Regions from separate parts of the Streptomyces sp. Z423-1 genome, predicted to be linked through region 2. Evidence: riboswitches for the same ligand, from Rfam matches in the RefSeq annotation. Region 2 holds a riboswitch; each other region holds the start of a gene.
The links. A riboswitch is a leader RNA that binds a small molecule or an ion and turns the genes downstream of it on or off. The one in region 2 is predicted to bind cobalamin.
Positions count from the first base shown of each region.

Region 1: it holds a riboswitch for cobalamin, as region 2 does, so the genes downstream of both, HJD23_RS33175 (cobalamin biosynthesis protein) here and HJD23_RS12880 (energy-coupling factor ABC transporter permease) in region 2, are expected to answer to the same signal.
Region 3: it holds a riboswitch for cobalamin, as region 2 does, so the genes downstream of both, HJD23_RS05965 ((2Fe-2S) ferredoxin domain-containing protein) here and HJD23_RS12880 (energy-coupling factor ABC transporter permease) in region 2, are expected to answer to the same signal.

Region 1 covers NZ_CP053109.1:7,369,390-7,373,660, forward strand. Annotated here, with positions in the region: gene cobN (cobaltochelatase subunit CobN) at 1-77, opposite strand, end outside; gene HJD23_RS33170 (cobyric acid synthase) at 74-1,582, opposite strand; gene HJD23_RS33175 (cobalamin biosynthesis protein) at 1,579-2,526, opposite strand; cobalamin riboswitch at 2,627-2,770, opposite strand; gene HJD23_RS33180 (hypothetical protein) at 2,939-3,160, opposite strand; gene HJD23_RS33185 (inorganic phosphate transporter) at 3,192-4,271, opposite strand, start outside.
Region 2 covers NZ_CP053109.1:2,879,677-2,883,947, reverse strand. Annotated here, with positions in the region: gene HJD23_RS12895 (ATP-binding cassette domain-containing protein) at 1-525, opposite strand, end outside; gene cbiQ (cobalt ECF transporter T component CbiQ) at 522-1,271, opposite strand; gene HJD23_RS12885 (energy-coupling factor ABC transporter substrate-binding protein) at 1,277-1,636, opposite strand; gene HJD23_RS12880 (energy-coupling factor ABC transporter permease) at 1,633-2,325, opposite strand; cobalamin riboswitch at 2,359-2,543, opposite strand; gene HJD23_RS12875 (FHA domain-containing protein) at 2,619-3,326, opposite strand; gene HJD23_RS12870 (serine/threonine-protein kinase) at 3,408-4,271, opposite strand, start outside.
Region 3 covers NZ_CP053109.1:1,286,558-1,290,828, reverse strand. Annotated here, with positions in the region: gene HJD23_RS05975 (NCS1 family nucleobase:cation symporter-1) at 1-1,409, shown strand, start outside; gene HJD23_RS05970 (hypothetical protein) at 1,437-2,099, opposite strand; cobalamin riboswitch at 2,422-2,549, shown strand; gene HJD23_RS05965 ((2Fe-2S) ferredoxin domain-containing protein) at 2,608-3,012, shown strand; gene HJD23_RS05960 (ABC transporter substrate-binding protein) at 3,106-4,059, shown strand; gene HJD23_RS05955 (iron ABC transporter permease) at 4,134-4,271, shown strand, end outside.

The sequences.
Region 1 (4,271 bases), 4.5 Mb from region 2:
ATCCGGTAGGGGGCGCCGGAGGCACGGGCCGCCAGCAGATCGGTGTCGGCGGTCGACAACAACAACACAGTGCTCATGCGGGCGCTCCCGGTGGAATGAAGGGCAGTCCTTGCGGCGCGCCGGACTCGATGAGCCGCCACAGCGCGTCCGTGTCCGCGTGCTGTTCGATCAGGTCGCCGAGCCGGTCGAGCTGCTCCTCGCGGAGCGCGGCGAAGGAGGTGCCGGGCGCCGGCACGAAGCGGCGGCCCGCGGCGGCCGCCACCTCGCGCAGGAAGGCCCGCCGGAAACCGTCCGACTCCAGCGAGCCGTGCCAGTGCGTGCCCCAGGTCTGCCCGACCCGGCAGCCGTCGAGGAAGGCTTCGCCGCCCGTGACGTCGGCGACGCCGTGATGGATCTCGTACCCCTCGACGGGCTCGCCGAGAGCCTCGCCGACGGGTCGGGTGAGGGTCTTCTCCCGGGCGAACCGCACCCGGACGGGCAGGACCCCGAGGCCGTCGACCTGCCCGCGCCGGCTCTCCACGTCGTCCTCGATGTGCTCGCCGAGGATCTGGAAGCCGCCGCAGATCCCGAGCACGGGCCTGCGCTCGGCGGCCCTGCGGGCGATGGCCGCCGCGAGGCCCCGCTCGCGCAGCCACTCCAGCGCCCGTACGGTCCCGCGCGTCCCCGGTATCACCACGAGATCCGCGTCGGCCAGCTCCTCCGGCCGGTCCACGAACCGCACCACGACACCGGGTTCGGCGGCGAGGGCGTCCACGTCCGTGAAGTTGGACATCAGCGGTACGGCACACACGGCGACGCGCAGCACGTCCTCGCCGACGGGCGGCGCGACGACGGACTCCCGCACGGTCCCGCGCAGGGAGACCCGGAGCCCGTCCTCCTCGTCGATCCCGAGCCCGTGCCGGTACGGCAGCACCCCGTATGTCCGCCGCCCGGTGAGCGAATGGAGCATGTCCAGCCCCGGCTCCAGCAGGGAGACATCCCCTCGGAACTTGTTGACGAGGAACCCGGCGACGAACTCCTGGTCTTCGGGCGACAGCAGCGCCACGGTCCCGTAGAAGGACGCGAAGACCCCGCCGCGGTCGATGTCGCCGACGACGAGCACGGGGAGCCGGGCGCCCCGGGCGATCCCCATGTTCACGATGTCGGTCCGGCGCAGATTGATCTCGGCCGGGCTGCCGGCCCCCTCACAGATCACCGCGTCATACGTGCCCCGCAGTTCGGCAAGACAGTCGAGCACGGTTCCGAGGAGCCGCTGCTGCCGCCCCCCGTGATACCCGCGCGCACTCATCTCCCCGACGGGCTTGCCCAGCAGCACCACCTGGCTGCTCTGCTCGCCACCCGGCTTGAGCAGCACGGGATTCATCAGCGCGGTCGGCTCCACGCGGCACGCCTGTGCCTGCATGGCCTGCGCCCGTCCGATCTCGGCACCCTCGCGGGTGACGAACGAATTGAGCGACATGTTCTGCGCCTTGAAGGGCGCGACCTTGACGCCCTGCCGCACCAGCCAGCGGCAGATCCCGGCGGTGACGACGCTCTTACCGGCGTCGGAGGTGGTACCGGCGACCAGCAGTCCCCCGCTCATGACGTACGCCCCTTCTTCAGCATCCGCGCGCCCGCGCCCGCGCACACGCCGAGCGCGAGCCAGCCGACGCGCCGGGAGAGCCGTACCGCCCGCTCGATGTCGCCGACCCCGACCGCGCGTCCTCGGCCGTTGAGCACAGGCCGGTGCTCGATCCGCCCTCCGTACGAGAGGGTCCCGCCCAGCCGTACCCCCAGCGCCCCCGCGAACGACGCCTCCACGGGCCCGGCGTTGGGGCTGGGATGCTTGTCCGCGTCCTCGCGCCAGGCCCGTACGGCCGCGCGCGGATCCGGTCCGGCGAGGGCGGCCAGCACGGCGGTCAGCCGGGCCCCCGGCCACCCGGCGAGGTCGTCGAGCCGGGCGGAGGCCCACCCGTACCGCCGGTACCTGGGCGACTTGTGCCCGATCATGGCGTCCAGCGTGTTGACGGCCCGGAAGCCGACCAGCCCGGGCACCCCGCCGACGGCCCCCCACACCAGCGCTCCCACCACCGCGTCGGAGGTGTTCTCGGCCACCGACTCGACCACGGCCCGGGCGATCCCGTCGGCGTCCAGGGCCTGCGGATCCCGCCCGCACAGATGCGGCAGCCGAGCCCGCGCCCCCTCGACGTCCCCCGCCTCCAGGGCACGCCCGACGGCCCGCGCCTCCCGGGCCAGCGAAGTCCCCCCGACGACGGCCCAGGTGGCGAGTCCGGTGAGGGCGACGGAGGCGGCGGGGGAGGACCGTACGACCCTGCGGGCGAGGACACCGAGCGCGACGGCGCCACCGGCGCACACGGCGGTGTGCGCCGCACCCCACGCGCGGTGGTCGCGCCACAACACCCGTTCCACGGCGGCGGCGGCCCGCCCGAACGCGGCGACCGGGTGCCCACGGCGCGGATCGCCGAGGATCAGGTCGCCGAGGAGGCCGGCGGCGGCGCCGTACGCGAAAACGCGATCGGCACGCATGGGGCTCAGCCGGCCGTGCGGTCGGGCAGAGACCTGGTTCTGGACCTCACTGGGCAGCCGAGCATCGCGTTATGTCCTCACTCAGGGTGTCCACGCCCTGGTTCGACGAGACCGGCGGTGAGAGTTCCTGGCTCCCGGGGAGTTCCTTCCCCGGTCACAGTGGCGGGACCGCGCCGGATTCGCACCGGCTTCCTCTCCTGCCGCCGTACATGGCTCCGGCAGTCCACCACGGGGCCGGAACAGCCGTCAACTTGCCGTTGACCTGCGGCGGGGCAAGTGTGCTGAGGCCCACACGACACATGCGGCACTGGTACTCGCGTACGTGCGCTACTCCTTCGTCGGCGCACGCCGAAGCGCCCTGCCCGTGCCCCCTGTTGGGGGCACCGTGCAGGGCGCGGATCGCCGACGGCCGTCAGGCCACGATCAGATAGATCCCGTATCCCACAGCCGCCACGCAGGCCGCGAACGCGGCGTACGCGCCGGTCACCGCCAGCGCCGCCGACTCGCCCTGCCGCGCCGCGCGTTCGCGCCGCGACAGGCCGGTGATGCCGAGGGTGAACAGGCCCACCAGGGCCACCGTGACCACGAGGCTGACGCCGAAGACGGAGCCGAGGGCCGCCCAGTCGATCTTCATCTGCTGCTGCTTTCCTTCAGTAACCGGGTGCTCAGACGGTGGCCTGAGAGGGCGTCGGCTCCGCGGCCGTCTTCTGTGCGGGGATCGTGGTGGCGAGGTCGTCCACCGGCGCGCCGGTCGGAGGCGGCGTGACCGCGGCCATCGCCGCCGTCACCACGCCGGCCGGTTCCTCGTCCGTGTCGTTGACGTTCGTGTGGTTCACGACCTCGCGGCGGGAGATCTTCCAGATCGCGGCGCTGGAGCCGACCAGGAAGACGGCCACGACGGCGGTGCCCCAGGAGCCGAAGCCGGTCACCCACTCGGCGATCGCGCCGACCAGCGCGGCGGCCGGGAGCGTCAGACCCCAGGCGACGAACATCCGGGTGGCGGTGGACCAGCGGACCACGCCGCCCTTGCGGCCCAGGCCCGCGCCCATCACCGCGCCGGAGACCGAGTGCGTGGTGGAGAGGGAGAAGCCGAGGTGGGAGGAGGCCAGGATGACGGTCGCGGCGCTGGTCTGCGCGGCGAACCCCTGCTGCGGCTGCAGGTCGGTCAGGCCCTTGCCCATGGTGCGGATGATGCGCCAGCCGCCGAGGTAGGTGCCGAGCGCGATGGCCAGGCCCGCGGAGAGGATGACCCACATGGGCGGGTCGGAGTCGGGGGCGAGGGTGCCGCCGGCGACCAGGGCGAGGGTGATGATGCCCATGGTCTTCTGCGCGTCGTTGGTGCCGTGGGCCAGGGAGACCAGGCCCGCGGAGGCGATCTGGCCGGCGCGGTAGCCCTTGGCGGCGGCCTGGGTGTCTTCGGCCTTCTTGCCCAGCCGGTACGTCAGCCGGGCACCGAGCATCGCCGCGACGCCCGCGACCAGCGGGGCCGCGATCGCCGGGATCAGCACCTTGGTGACGAGCACGTCGCCGTGCACCGCGCCGACACCGGCCGAGGCGACGGTGGCGCCGATCAGGCCGCCCATCAGGGCGTGCGAGGAGGAGGACGGCAGGCCGACCAGCCAGGTCAGCAGGTTCCACAGGATCGCGCCGACCAGGGCGGCGAAGATGACCTCGGGACGGATGCCGCTCTCGTCCACCAGGCCCTTGGAAATCGTGTTCGCGACCTCCACGGACAGGAAGGCGCC
Region 2 (4,271 bases):
ATCGAGCCCGGCCGTCGGCTCGTCGAGGATCAGCACCCGCGGCCGCATGGCGACGGCACCGGCGATCGCGGTCCGCTTGCGCTGCCCGTACGACAGGAGATGCGTGGGCCGGTCCGCCAGCCCGGCGATGTCCAGCGCCGCGAGTGCCTCCTCGACCCGCGCCCGCACCTCGGCGTCCGGCAGCCCGAGGTTCAGCGGCCCGAAGGACACGTCCTGCGCCACCGACGCGGCGAACAGCTGGTCGTCCGGATCCTGCACCACCAGCTGAACGGTGGTCCGCAACCGGGTCAGCCCCTTCCGGTCGTACGACACCGGCGTGCCGTCCACCGCCAACTCCCCGGCGTGCGGCCGAAGTCCCCCGCTGAGCAGCCGCATCAGCGTGGTCTTGCCGCTGCCGTTGCGGCCCAGCAGCGCCAGCGCGCGCCCCTTGCGCACCTCGAAGTCGAGGCCGGTGAGCACGGCCGGGCCGTCCTCGTAGGCGAAGGACGCGCCCCGCAGGGCGACCAGGGCGGCGGCCTCGCTCATGACAGTGGCCTTTCGAGGACGAAGGTGAGGGCGGCCAGCGCCACGAGCAGCGCGACGCTCATGGCCGTGAACGGGACGGAGACGCGGGCCTCGGGCACCAGGACGCGCAGCGTGCCGTCGTAGCCGCGCCCGGCGAGCCCGGCCTGCAGGCGCGTCGCCCGGTCGAAGGCGCGTACGAAGGCGGTGGCGCCGAGCCCGGCCAGGGACCGCCACTGGGCGGCCCGTGTGGTGTGCCCGAGGCGGGCCGCCTGGGCGTCGCGGATGCGGCGCACGGAGTCCAGGAGCAGAAAGCTCATCCGGTACGTCACCAGGGCCACGTCGACAACGGGCGCGGGCACGCCGGCGCGGACCAGGCGGGGCAGCAGGTCGGACATCGGGGTGGTGAACGCGAACAGCAGCACGCCCAGGGAGGCGGCCGAGGTACGCAGCAGCAGTTCCCCGGCGCGCACCGGGCCGCCGTCCGCGAGGCCGACGAACCCGTCCGGGCCGCCGACCCGCACCAGCAGCGGCAGCGCGCCGGTGACGCAGAAGCCCAGCGGCACCCGGTAGGCCCGCCACAGCCGCCGCCCGGGCACGCCCGCCGGGCCCAGCAGCACGGCCAGCGCCGTCACCAGCACCAGCGCGGCCCCCGGCCAGGGCGGCAGCGAGATCGCCAGCACCGTCAGTCCCAGCCCGAGCACGGCCTTGTCCACGGGATGGCGGCGGCGCCAGCGACTGCTGTGCGCCGCCGCGTCGATCGGCAGCACGAGCCTCAGGTCCCTTCGGCTCCGTCGTGCCCGGGCGTCCGCGCCGCGCCCTGCTGCTCCTGGGCCCGCGCCGCACCCTGGCGCCGCCCGCGCCGCAGCCCGAAGTAGTACGCGAGCACGCCCGCGCCGACCGCCGCCTGCAGGGCGAACAGGCCGGACTCGATCTCGCCGGACGGCGGCTCGTACAGGGGAGAGAACCAGGGCTCGTAGTCCGGGTCCAGCTCGGTGATCGCCGTCTCCGCCTCGCCGTCGGCACCGGTGAACGGCTCCTCCTTGTGGTCGCCGAGCCCGAGCGCCAGCGGCAGCACCGCGAGGGCGGCGACGGCGAGCAGCAGCAGGAGGTTGATCTTCGTACTGCGCTTCATCGGGCCACCGCCTCGGTGCCGGACTTCCGGGTGAGCAGCACGCCCAGCCGGGTCAGTTCACCCTTGCTGGACTGCACCAGCAGCCGCATCACCAGCACCGTGAGCAGCCCCTCGCTGATGGCCAGCGGGATCTGCGTGACCGCGAAGATGGACCCGAACTTGCCGAGCGCGCCCAGGAAACCGCTGCTCGGGTCGGGGAAGGCGAGCGCCAGCTGGACGCTGGTGACGCAGTAGGTGGACAGGTCGGCGACGAACGCGCCGAAGAACACGGCGACCATCAGCGGCACGTCGTACCGCCGCAGCAGCCGGTAGACGCCGTATCCGGCCCAGGGGCCGACGATCGCCATCGAGAAGACGTTGGCGCCGAGCGTGGTCAGCCCGCCGTGGGCGAGCAGCAGCGCCTGGAACAGCAGGGTGATGGTGCCCAGCACCGCCATCACCGGCGGCCGGAACAGGATGGCGCCCAGTCCCGTGCCGGTGGGATGCGAGCAACTCCCGGTCACGGACGGCAGCTTCAGTGCCGACAGGACGAAGGTGAAGGCGCCCGAGGCGCCGAGCAGCAGGGTGCTCTCGGGATGTTCCCTGACCTCACGGGTGAGGGAGCGGACTCCGTGGACGACGAACGGCGCGGACGCGGCACCCCAGGCGATCGCGTGCGCCGGAGGCAGAAAACCCTCGGCTATGTGCATGGCTTCAGCAGACCCTCTCCAGCACCTCGTGGATGGTGTACAACGCGCCTCGGCCGGTCTCCTGGCTGACGGGTGGCACCGCCCGTGCTCCGCCTTCCCGGGTCGCAATGACCCAGTGGCTGCCCCTGAGGGCCGGAGCCGGACTTCCCGATCACAGTGGCGAGGGCCGCACCGGCATCACACCGGATTTCCCGTTCACCAAGGCGTGGTGACAGTAGTGCGCCCGCGGGGGTGGTGACAAGCGGCGCATCGGGGGCGCGAAGGCGCTGGTCAGGCGGCGCACTCCCGGAACGTCACCCGTCGAGCTCCCGGTCCAGCAGCGCGAGGTCCGGCGGTACGAGGTCGGTGGCGTCCACCAGATCCCGGAGCAGGGCGTGCAGCGGAACGGCCTCGTCGGCGTTCAGACGAGCGCCGATCTGCGCGACCCGGCGCTCGATCCCGGGCGACTCCCAGTCCGTTTCCGGGCGCAGGAAGCGCAGTTGCTGCAGCGCCTTGCGGGCGGGGAAGGGGCGGGGGCCGGACTCGTGGCGCAGGTAGCGCTGGCCCAGGACGACCAACAGGAGCCGTTCGTCGTCGTCGAGGGCCGGGCGACCCGGCGGGGGGTTTCCGGGGCGGCGGGCGGGGTCGGTCACGTACAGCTCGACCAGGTACTCGCGGTGGCCGAGGCCCTGGACGAAGAGCGGGGTGTAGCCAGGGGGAAGGGCCTGCGGGGCGGCACGGGGGGCGAGGAGTTCGTCGTGCGGGAGGCGCAGGGGCCGGCAGCCGGTGTTGCGCAGCCACCAGTGGCCGTGGTGGTACGTCAGATCCCCTTGCCTGCGGCTCACCCGCCGGTCGTCGCCGCCGACGGACAGGTCCGTCCCCGGGCAGCCCGGAGCCCGGCCGAAGCACACCGTCCGGCCGGGCTCCGCGGCGGCCGTGACCTCGCCCGCCGCCGATCTGGCGTGGAGCGTGTCCGCGGCGGCCGGTGGGGCACCGCGCGCGAGACTCTCACGACGGTTCATCCCCGGACTCCTCGGCGTGGTGGCTTGTCGTCACCACTGTGCGGCTCCGGGACCGGACCCTTCCCGCCGGACAGGCCCGGGTCAGCGTTCGGGCAGCTTGGTGGCCGCTGAGGTGGCGAGGTCGGTGACCATCGTGCAGAGGTCGTCCATGGGGCGTTCGCCGCCGACGCGCAGGCGGACCATCTCGGCGGCCGTCCTGGCGCCCTGGCCGCTGTACCGGCGGTATTCGAGGAAGACCGTGCAGGTGTCGTCGCCGTCGCCCTCCGGCTCGACGAGGGCCCGGTAGTCGCCGAGCCGGACGACCTCGCGGTCCTTGGCGGACTTCGGCTGGTCGCGGAAGAAGCTCACCTCCGCCTCCAGGTCGTCCACCGTGCTGAACCACTCGCAGTTCCAGTTCGCGACGCCGGTCTCCGGCGTGTCCGGCTCGATGCCGGGCACGGCGTCCGACAGTGCCTTCGCGTCGAGCAGTGCGCAGGCGTCCGCCCAGGCCAGCGAGTTGTCCGGGTAGGCCGGGGAGCGGCGGGGAAGAGCACCGGCGTTCAGCACCTCGGCGGCGCTCCGGGCGGCCGTGTGGGCGACCGTGCACAGCGTCGCGTTGCCGCCGGTCACCGAGCCGTCCCCCACGTCGACGCGGATCCCGACGAGGGTGCCGTCGGCATCCCCGTCGGCGGCGCTGTCGTACAGCAGCAGACCGCACTCGTCGGTCTCGGGCGACTCCTCCAGGACGCCGATCCTGCCGATGCGCGTGGTCGGCCGGGAGCTCTCGGGGCGGGAGCCCGGGCGTAACTGGACCGCCACGTCGATACGGGTCTCGTCGTCGGGGCTGACGAGCTGGTCACAGCGGTCGAAGTTGCCGTAGTCGACGTCCACGCGGACCTTGCCGAACTGGCCCAGTGCGGCCGGGTCGGTCAGGGCGCACACGTCGGCGGTGCGCGGATCGCCGAT
Region 3 (4,271 bases), 1.6 Mb from region 2:
AGCGCAAGTGGACGACCTACAACTTCGCGGCGCTGTGGATCTCCATGGCGCACTGCATCCCCAGCTGGACCCTGGCCTCCGGCCTGGTGGCGCTCGGCATGGACTGGAAGCAGGCGGTCTTCACCATCGCGCTGGCCAACGTCATCGTGCTACTGCCGATGCTGGCCACCGGCCACGCCGGCCCCAAGTACGGCATCCCCTTCCCGGTGCTCGCCCGCGCCTCCTTCGGGCTGCGCGGCGCCAACGTCCCGGCGCTGATCCGGGCGGCGGTGGCGTGCGGCTGGTTCGGCATCCAGACCTGGATCGGCGGCAGCGGCATCTTCGTCCTCGGCTCCAAGCTCACCGGCGGTGAGTGGGAGAAGGCCGGGCAGATCGCCGGCAACCCCTGGCCGTTGTGGCTGTGCTTCATCCTGTTCTGGGCCGTGCAGATCGCCATCATCTACCGCGGCATGGACTTCCTGCGGCACTTCGAGAACTGGGCCGCGCCCTTCGTGATCGTCGGCGCCTTCGTGCTGCTGATCTGGATCGCGGTGGAGGCAAACGGTTTCGGCGAGTTGCTGTCGCAGCCCTCGCAACTCGGCTGGGGCGCGGACTTCTGGCCGGTCTTCTTCCCGTCCCTCATGGGCATGATCGGCTTCTGGGCGACCCTCTCGCTCAACATCCCCGACTTCACCCGCTTCGGCGCCAGCCAGCGCGCCCAGACGTGGGGTCAGTCACTGGGCCTGCCCACGACGATGACCCTGTTCGCGATCCTCGCCGTGCTGGTCACCTCCGGCTCCGAGGTGGTCTACGGCGAGGCGATCTGGGACCCGGTCGTCCTCGCCGCCAAGGCGGACAACGTCTTCGGCCTGCTCTTCGCGCTCATCACCGTGCTGGTCGCCACCATCTCCGTGAACATCGCGGCCAACGTGGTGTCCCCGGCGTACGACCTGGCCAACCTGGCGCCGAAGTTCATCAACTTCCGTACCGGCGCGCTGATCACGGGCGTCATCGGCGTCCTGATCTTCCCGTGGAAACTGATCTCGACGCCCGAGTTCTACATCTTCACCTGGCTCGGCGTGGTCGGCGGCCTGCTCGGCACGGTCGCGGGCATCCTGATCGCCGACTACTGGATCGTCCGGCGTACGGTCCTGCATCTGGCGGATCTGTACACGCCGGGCGGGCGCTACTGGTACACCTCCGGCTGGAACTGGCGGGCCCTGGTGGCGTTCGTGGTCGGCGGTGTGCTGGCCGTCGGCGGGTCGTACTCCTCGGTGAACGCGGACGGAGTGAAGTCCGGCCCCTTCCCGGCGGACGGCGTGATCCCGTTCCTGAAACCGCTCGCCGACTACGGCTGGGCGGTGGGCCTGGCGGCCTCACTGCTGCTGTACGTGGCGCTGATGCTGCCGCGTGAGCGCACCGCGTCCTGACAGGTCGCCCGTCGGAGGGCGGTCGGCCTACTGACCGCCCTCCAGCGCCGCCACCGCCTCCTTGGCCGCCTTGATCGCACCCTTGTTGATCTCGTCGGAGCTGGGCGCACCCTTCGACTCGAAGTCGGAGCCGTTGTACGTCACGACCACCAGCGCGTTGGAGGCGCGCGCGATCACCACGCCCTCGCGGGTCTTCTGGTCGTCCTCGGTGGTGAGGTTCACGACGGAGTAGGCCGCGTCCCCCACGCCGGGGACGACGCCACCGCCGCTCTTCTCCTCGACGCGCTGCTGGTACTGCTTCTGCGCATCGTCGTCCGAGTCGCGGATCTCGAAGGAGACGTCGAGCCAGCGGTAGTCGTAGCCCTTGAGGGCGTTCCAGGAGCAGGTGCGGCGCACCGAACTGTCCGTCGAGGCGATCTCCTTCCCGGCCGTCTTGGCGCCCGGTACCAGCGACGTGATCGTCTTCTTGGCGAGGCTGCCGCACGGCGCCGGGGCCTTGGTGTACGTCTTCGGCACGGCCGTCGAGGACGGTGCCGAGGCGGACTGGGTCCCGGTCCTGTCCGCCGCCTTGTCCTGGGCGGCGGGCGCGGCGGACTCCGGGCCGGAGGTGAGCGCCCAGCCCGCGCAGGCGAGCACGGCGACCGGGGTCAGGCGCGCGGTGAGAGCGAGCGGCAGAGGTAGGGAACGCACGGCGCACTTCTCGTGGGGGATGGTGCGGAGGGGGTCCGCACTGCGGACGGGACGCCAGTGTCACACGACTCCCTGTGGGGCGGAAGTGCCAACTCGCTCCGTACTTGAGCGGTAACTGAGCCTGACGGTCGGTGCGTTGTGTGTCCCGTTATGTCCGCGCGGGCGCGGCAGGGGCGGTGCATCCTCGGCTGGGGCAGCCGGCGTGGTGACGAGCTCGGCAGCGGAAGGCAGATCGGTGATGAGGTCGACGCCCTCGCCCGTGGCGCCCTGATGACGCGCCGTGTCGCAGATGCGATGATGCTCGGCGACAAGGCGACGGCGGAACGAGGAAGCCGGTGTGAATCCGGCGCGGTCCCGCCACTGTGATCGGCGAGCGGATCCCGAACAGGCCACTGCCCGAAGGCGGGTGGGAAGGCCGGGACGAGCTTCGACCCGAGAGCCAGGAGACTCACGCGGTCGCCTCCTCGACGAACCCGGGGCGGATTTCCCCGGAGGAGGGTGGTTCGGCATGCCCGTGAGGCCGGCCGAGGGGGCGTACGAGAGCCCGGTGGGCAGAGGGTCGGTCGATCCGGTGCCGTGCCGGGTCGTCGTGTGCCGGGACTGCTGCTGCGGCAGTCCCAAGGTGACCGGGGTGGATCACACGGCGCAGACCGCGCGCCTGCGTGAGACCGCTCCCGTACGCGTCTCCGCCTGTCTGGACGTGTGCGATCAGGCCAACGTGATCGTCGTGCAGCCCTCCGCCGCCGGACGGGCCGCCGGGGCGCGGCCGGTCTGGCTGGGCCTGGTCAACGACCCGGCCGCCACCGAGGACATCGCCGCCTGGGTGAGCGCGGGCGGCCCCGGCATCGCTCCCCGGCCCGAGATCCTCGACCTCTACGCCTTTACCCCGCCTCGGCGCCGCGCGGTCTCCTGAGACCGGCAGCCTGCGCGCCGACCGTCCGTAACACCCGTACGAGAGGAACCTTCCCATGACGGGCAGACGACCGCTGTCCCCCCCCTGCTGGCCATGGCCACAGCTCTGCTGATCTCCGGTTGTGGCGGGAGCGCCCAGGACAACGGCGGTGGCGCCGAGGGCCCGGCCGCGAAGGGCTTCCCGGTCACCGTGTCCAACTGCGGGGTGATGACGACGTTTCAGCGCCCGCCGCAGCGCGCGGTGTCACTGAACCAGCACGCGACCGAGGTGATGCTGGCGCTCGGCCTGGAGAAGTCGATGGTCGGCACGGGCTACCTCGACGACGAGATCCTCCCCGAGTACCGGGCCGCCTACGACAAGGTCGAGGTGCTGTCGAAGGAGTACCCGTCGTACGAGACGCTGCTGGCCGCCGAGCCCGACTTCGTCTACGGCGGCTGGGCCTCCACCTTCGACGAGAAGGAGGGCCGCTCCCGTGACGCCTTCACCAAGGCCGGCATCAACACCCGCCTCAACATCGAGGAGTGCCCGTCCGGGCCGGTCACGATGACCCTGATGGACCGGGAGATCCGCGAGGTCGCCGAGGTCTTCGGCGTCCCGGAGCGGGCCGAGCGGCAGATCGAGCGGCTGCACGCCACCCTGGACGAGGTGGACAGGAAACTCGACGGCGTCGAGCCGGTGAAGCTGTTCGTCTACGACAGCGGCGACAAGACCGCCTTCACCGCGGGTGGCGCGGGCATCGGCAACGACATGATCGAGCGGGCCGGAGGGGTCAACCTCTTCGCCGACCTCGACAAACCGTTCGGTGACGTGTCGTTCGAGCAGGTGGCGGAGCGGGCGCCCGAGGTCATCGTCATCTACGACTACGGCGACCGGACCGTGGCACAGAAGAAGGAGTTCCTGCTCGCGAACCCGGCGCTGAAGGACGTGCCCGCCATCAAGAACCAGCGGTTCGCGGTGCTGCCGCTGTCCTCCACCGTCGTGGGCGTACGGGTGCCCGCGGCCGTTGCGTCGCTGGCCCGTCAGCTCCACCCGGACCGCTTCCGGTGACCGGCGTGACCGAGCCGGCCGCCGCCGAGGCGGTCGGCAAGAGCGACTCCCCCGGAGCAGGGGCCGCGCAGGCCGTGACCGGCCGCCGCAGACTCCCCTACGCCCTGGTGCTGGCCGGGCTCGCCGCCCTGGTGGCGGTGGCGGCGACGGTCGGGATCGCGGCCGGTTCGGTCACGATCCCCGCCGGGGAGGTGTGGGGCATCCTGCTCCAC